3 regions of the Paraclostridium sordellii genome follow, and region 2 is predicted to be linked to each of the others. Evidence: predicted binding sites of a transcription regulator. Region 2 holds the regulator's gene; each other region holds the start of a gene.

What was found. Region 2 encodes HrcA, which represses chaperone genes, less so after heat shock. Its sites were predicted from a motif close to TTAGCACTCNNNNNNNNNGAGTGCTAA; they were not measured.
Region 1: a site for HrcA is predicted at 928-954, ahead of htpG (molecular chaperone HtpG). Genes of this name have one in related genera too.
Region 3: a site for HrcA is predicted at 1,359-1,385, ahead of clpB (ATP-dependent chaperone ClpB). Genes of this name have one in related genera too.

The regions. Positions count from the first base shown of each region.
Region 1 is NZ_LN679998.1:940,146-942,435, forward strand. Features, by position in the region: gene ATCC9714_RS04565 (methyl-accepting chemotaxis protein) at 1-735, shown strand, start outside; gene htpG (molecular chaperone HtpG) at 1,035-2,290, shown strand, end outside.
Region 2 is NZ_LN679998.1:516,369-518,658, reverse strand. Features, by position in the region: gene grpE (nucleotide exchange factor GrpE) at 1-417, opposite strand, end outside; gene hrcA (heat-inducible transcriptional repressor HrcA) at 433-1,455, opposite strand; gene hemW (radical SAM family heme chaperone HemW) at 1,557-2,290, opposite strand, start outside.
Region 3 is NZ_LN679998.1:1,774,964-1,777,253, forward strand. Features, by position in the region: gene clpB (ATP-dependent chaperone ClpB) at 1-1,290, opposite strand, end outside; gene ATCC9714_RS08515 (universal stress protein) at 1,569-1,982, shown strand; gene ATCC9714_RS08520 (hypothetical protein) at 2,257-2,290, shown strand, end outside.

The sequences.
Region 1 (2,290 bases), 420 kb from region 2:
CAAGCAAGTGCAATAGAAGAATTATCTGCAACTATAATAGAAATATCTGAAAAGATAAATGAAACTGCAGAAAATGCTAAAAAAGCAAATTCACTAACAACTAACTCTGCTAGTCAAGTTAAAGCAGGTAATGAACAAATGAAACAAATGGTTAAGGCTATGGAAGAGATTTCAACTACATCTAATGAAATAGGTAGAATAATAAAAACAATAGATGATATAGCATTCCAAACAAATATACTAGCACTTAATGCAGCTGTTGAAGCAGCAAGAGCTGGAGAAGCTGGTAAAGGATTTGCAGTTGTTGCAGATGAAGTTAGAAATCTTGCGGCTAAATCTGCTGAAGCGGCTCAAAATACAGCTACACTTATTGAAAATGCAATATTAGCAGTCGATAAAGGAACTGAAATAGTAGATTCTACTGCAGAATCACTTCAAAGAATAATAAATACTTCTAATAGAACTAAGACAGTTGTTGACGATATAGCTAAGGCATCAGAAGAACAAGCAGATGCTATTAATCAAGTTACACAAGGCGTTGGACAAATTTCTGAAGTAGTTCAAACTAACTCTGCAACTTCAGAAGAAAGTGCAGCTAGTAGTGAAGAATTAAGTGGACAAGCTCAAATGTTAAAATCACTTATTGAAAACTTTAGATTAAAAAGAAGTAAAGATTCAAAAAAAACTTTAAGTTTTAATGATGAAGACTATTTTAATATGAATGAGAATATGTAATATTAAATAACAAAAAAGACAGGTACCGATTCCTGTCTTTTTTTTATTAGTGGATTAATGAAAAATTGTATCAGATGTATTTGTATTGAAACAAACCATATAAAAAAGAAATTGAGCTTAGTAAAAGTATTTCCAGATAATAAGAATTTAATACCATTTATTAAAAAAATAATAAAAATTTTTAAAAGTAATTTATCACTCTGCACTTGACAGTGCTAACAAAGATGCTAGAATATTAGATATGGGGAAAAATTTTATCCCGAAATTTATTTACATAGAGAATAAGGAGGAGATAAAATATGGAAAATAAAAGAGGTAATATATCAATACATACGGAAAATATATTTCCAATAATAAAAAAATGGTTATATTCTGATAAGGACATCTTTATAAGAGAACTTATAAGTAATGGGTGTGATGCGATAAACAAATATAAAAAATTGGTTTCTTTGGGAGAAGTAAAAAATAGCAATCAAGAAGAATATAAAATAGATGTAACTATAGATAAAGAAAATCAATTACTTATATTTGAAGACAATGGTATAGGTATGACTGAAGAGGAAGTTGAGAAATATATAAATCAGGTTGCTTTTTCTGGAGCTGAAGATTTTGTAAATAAATATAAAGATAAAGTAAGTGAAGAAAGTGATATAATAGGTCACTTTGGACTTGGATTTTACTCAGCTTTTATGGTAGCTAAAAAAGTTCAAATAGACACACTATCATATAAAGAAAATGAACAAGCTGTTAGATGGATTAGCGAAGGGCAAACTGAATATGAAATAGGACAAAGTGATTCAAGAAAAGAAAGAGGAACAACTATAACTTTATTTTTAGATGAGGATAGCAAAGAATTTTTAGAAGAATATGAAGTGAGAAATATAATAGATAAGTATTGTTCATTCTTACCTGTAGATATATACCTACATGTAAAAGGAAAAGAAGAGAAAGAAGAAGATGAAAAAACATTAAATGATACATATCCATTATGGTTAAAATCACCAAAAGATTGTACAGATGAGGAATACAAAGAGTTTTATAGAAAAGTATTTAAAACATTTGATGAACCGTTATTTTGGATACATTTAAATGTAGATTATCCATTTAACTTAAAAGGAATATTATATTTCCCTAAATTAAAAAATGAATTTGAATTAATAGAAGGAAAAGTTAAATTATACAACAATCAAGTTTTCGTTGCAGATAATATAAAAGAAGTTATACCAGAGTTTTTATTACTACTTAAAGGTGTAATAGACTGCCCAGACTTACCATTAAATGTATCTAGAAGTTTCTTACAAAATGATAAAGATGTAAGTAAAATTTCTAAACATATAGTTAAAAAGGTTGCAGATAAATTAAAAGCATTACACAAAAACGAAAAAGAAAACTATGAAAAATTCTGGGATGATATACAAGTATTTATTAAATTTGGATGCTTAAAAGATGAAAGTTTTTACGATAAAATAAAAGATATAATATTATATAAAACAATAAATAATGAATATTTGACTTTAAATGAATATCTAGAAAATTGTAAAGAAAAACATGAAAA
Region 2 (2,290 bases):
AAATTCTTGACCTTCAGCATCTATTTCTTCTAGTCCGAATTTTTCAAATGTAGCTTTTAATTGTTTTTGAACCATGTCTAATCCTTTATACATACTATCTTCTTTGTCTGTACAAGCATCCATAGCTCTTTCCATATTATCCATAACTGGTATTAACTCATTTAATATTTTTTCATTTGCGAATATACCCATAGTTTCTTTTTCTTGTTGAGTTCTTCTTCTATAGTTTGCATATTCAGCTTGAAGCCTTTGAAGAGTGTCTGTAAGTTCTTCTACTTTTTTATCCTTTTCATCAACCTCTGAAGAATCTTTAGCTTCAGTTGCTTCTTCTATTGCCTCTTCGATAGTTTCCTCAACCTCTTCTGAAGCATTTTCATTTACTTCTTCTTGTAATTCTTCTTGTTTATTATTTTCCAAAACTTACACCCCTAACTATTTTTTGTTTAGTAGTAGTCCCATATAGTTAAGTATTGAATATACTTTCGCATAATCCATTCTAGTTGGACCTATTAAACTAATCTTTCCTACTACATCTTTATCTATATTGTAAGTTGCAGTTATAATACTACAATCTTGAGCTACCTCGCATTGATTATCACTACCTATAATGATATTTAAGTTTTCTTTTTGAATTCCTTTTGATTTTAACATGTTTGATATATTATCTTTCTCTTCTAACATAGTTAAAAATGTTTTAGCTCTAACGACATCACTAAACTCAGGAAAATTAAAAATATTAGTTGCTCCACTTAATGATATTGAAGTTTCATTTTTTTCAATGCCAAAGTTTAATGATTCTACAAGCTTATCAATTATTAAAGAGTTTTCAGCAATTTCATACTTAATATAATTTAAAAACTCTTCATCAATCTCGCAAATATTTTTTCCTGCTAACTTTCTTGTAAGCTTATCAGATATTAAATTTAGCTTTGCCTGATCAATATATGTATTAGTAGAAATAGTTGTATTTTTAATTTCTCCTTTTTCAGTAACTATAATTAAAACTATACTTTTTTCATCTAATCCAACCAATTGAATATGTTTTATATTTTGAAGGTTTGATACATTTTTGGTAACAGCTATAGTTGTATAGTTAGTTAACTTTGATATTAACTTAGATGTTTCATGTATTAAATTATTCATATAATTCATATTCTTATTTATTGATTCTTCAATTAAATGCTTTTCAACAGTATTTAATTCATATTCTTTCATCAGTGAATCAACATAAAGCTTATACCCTTTTTCTGAAGGTATTCTTCCTGAGGAGGTATGAGGTTGTATTAAATATCCCATTTCTTCTAAGTCAGCCATTTCATTTCTAATAGTTGCTGCGCTTATTCCAAGCTCATACTTTTTAGAAAGAGTTCTAGAACCTACAGCTTCTGCAGTATCTATGTAATCTTTAACTATGGCTTTAAGGATATTTAATTTTCTTTCATTTAACTCCGTCATAATCAAAAGCCTCCTCTTTTGTTAGCACTCATTTAATTGGAGTGCTAAAAGATTATATATATTTTATAACACTTTAATTTTTCTTTGTCAACACTTTTTAATTAATTTATAAATTCTATGAATACACTATTTGAAATTTCTCTTCCTTTTTGCGTTAACATTATATTTGAGCCATCTACTTTTAACAATTTATTTTCTATTAATTTATCTAAAATATCTTTATATAGATCTAAAAATTCAATGTTAAATCTTTCTTTAAATACATCTAAGTTTATACCTTCATTCATTCTAAGTCCCATAAATATAAATTCTTCTATTTTATCTTTTTCACTTAATTGAATCTCTTCATTTATAGGTTTTAGATTTTTACTAAGCTTACCGTTATAAGTTTTTAAATTTTCTACATTAGAATATCTTTTATTATCTATATATCCAGATGCTCCAGGGCCTAATCCTAAATAATTATCACATTTCCAATATATAATATTATGTTTACATTCCTTTTCAGTTTTTGCATAATTAGAAATTTCATACTGATTATATCCATATTTCTTTAATGTGTTTATAGTGTATTCATACATTTTTATATCTGTATCTTCATCTAAAAGTTTAAATTCATTATTTTCATACATATCATAAAGCTTAGTTCCCTCTTCTAATATAAGAGAGTATGCTGATATGTGTGACGGATTTAAACTTATAATCTTATTTAATGTTTCCCTCCATTCATCCTCCTTTTGGTTAGGAAGTGCATACATCAAATCTATATTTATATTGTTAAATCCAACATCTATAGCATCATAGTAATTTCTCTCAAACTCTTCATATGTATGTA
Region 3 (2,290 bases), 1.3 Mb from region 2:
TTCTGTTTCTAATGTTAATAATCTTCTTCTAACAACATCTAATTCTGTTGGAAGAGAATCTATTTCACTTCTTATCATTGCTCCAGCTTCGTCTATTAAATCTATTGCCTTATCTGGTAAAAATCTATCTTGTATATATCTATCTGAAAGCTTTGCTGCTGCAACTATAGCACTATCATGTATTCTTATACCATGATGAATTTCAAATCTTTCTTTAAGGCCACGAAGTATTGATATTGTATCACTTACGCTAGGTTCTTCTGCCATAACTGGTTGGAAACGTCTTTCAAGTGCTTTGTCTTTTTCTATATATTGTCTGTATTCATCAAATGTAGTTGCACCTATACAGTTAAGTTCACCTCTTGCTAACATTGGCTTTATTAAATTTCCTGCATCCATTGCCCCATCAGTTTTTCCAGCTCCAACTATTGTGTGTATCTCGTCTATAAATAATATTATCTTTCCTTCTGATGATTGAACTTCTTTAAGTACTGCTTTTAATCTTTCTTCAAATTCTCCTCTATACTTAGCTCCTGCAATTAAAGCGCCCATATCTAATGAATATATTACCTTTTCTTTTAAACCTTCTGGTACATCTCCTCTAACTATTCTTTCAGCTAAACCTTCAACTATTGCTGTTTTACCAACACCAGGCTCCCCAATTAAAACTGGATTGTTTTTGGTTCTTCTTGATAAAATTCTTATAACTCTTCTTATTTCTTCATCTCTGCCTATTACAGGATCTAATTTATTCTTTTTAGCTAATTCTACTAAGTTAGTAGAATATCTTTCTAATGCTTCATATGTTCCCTCTGGATCATTTGTTTCTACTCTTTGACTTCCTCTAACCTTAGATAATACATCTAAAAAATCTTTTTTATTTAAATTAAATTGTTTAAATATTTTTCCTACATTAGTTTTAGATTCAGTTTCAATCATTGCCAATATAACATGTTCTACACTTATATATGCGTCTTTAAAGTCTTTAGATATTTCTTCAGCTTTTATCAATACTTCATTTATTCTTCTTGTAGCTGTTATGCCTTGTGAACTTATTCCTTCTCCATGAATTTGTGGTAATTTACTAAGTTCTATATTTATACTGTTATTTAATGATGATACAGATATATTCATCTTCTCTAATATATTTGGAATTAGTCCATCTTCTTGATTTACAAGTGCACTTAATAGATGTATTACATCTACTTGTTGATTATGATTTTTTACTGCTATATCATAAGCTTCATTTAGGCTATTTTGTACTCTTACTGTCATTTTCTCTATATTCATATTAAAATCCCTCCACTATTTAGTTTTTATATTATCTATTTTAATTAAAACCTTAATTTCATATTTTGTTATCACTCTATTTAATTGAGTGCTAATAATTTGTTATTAATAATATATACATATATTTTATCTTTGTCAATAATATTTTTAAATTTTTTCCTACCTTTATTTAATAAGTTTTATAATTTATTATTCAACTTTTAAGTGCATTTAATAATATAAAATAATTGAATAGGTTTTCCCATTGTGGTAAAATAGAAAAAAAAGGATGTGATTATATGAAGAAGATTTTAGTCCCTATTGATGGTAGTGAAAGAAGTCAAAAATCCTTAGATTTTGTCTTAAGTAAGTATCCAAAAGATAAATTTAGTATAACACTGATGAGTGTTAATGATGTAAGTCTAACTAATATAACAAATCCAATGCTCATAGATGTTAAAATGAGAGAATCCCAAAAGAAAGTAGATTGTCTATTAGAAAGTTTAAAAGATAAATTAGCAGAATATGAAGTAGAAACATATACTGTATTTGGAGACCCTGGTCCAGAGATTATAAAAAAATCTGTAGATGATGATTTTGATTTAATAATTATGACTAAGTCAACAAAGAAACATTTCATAGACTCAATAGGGTCTGTAACTTTATATGTAGTAAAAAAATCTAAATGTACTGTTACTATAGTTCCTGAGTAAGATTTTAAATTTTTATAAATTAAACTAAAAGGCATAAAATCTATTTAAATAGATTTTATGCCTTTTAGTTTATACATTAAACCTTAAGTTTAGTCCAATTTCTAACTTTTATGTTATAATTAATAATGTAGAATAGTTACTTATTTAAGTTTGTGTAATTATATTCATTTTAAGAAATCGTTATCTCGAATAATATATTTCTAAAATAAATATAATTAAATAAAATTGTTTATTTAAACTTCTCTACAATATTTTTATAAAGGTAGGTACTAATATGAGTTTTTTTAATGACTTAGGAGATTTTTGTA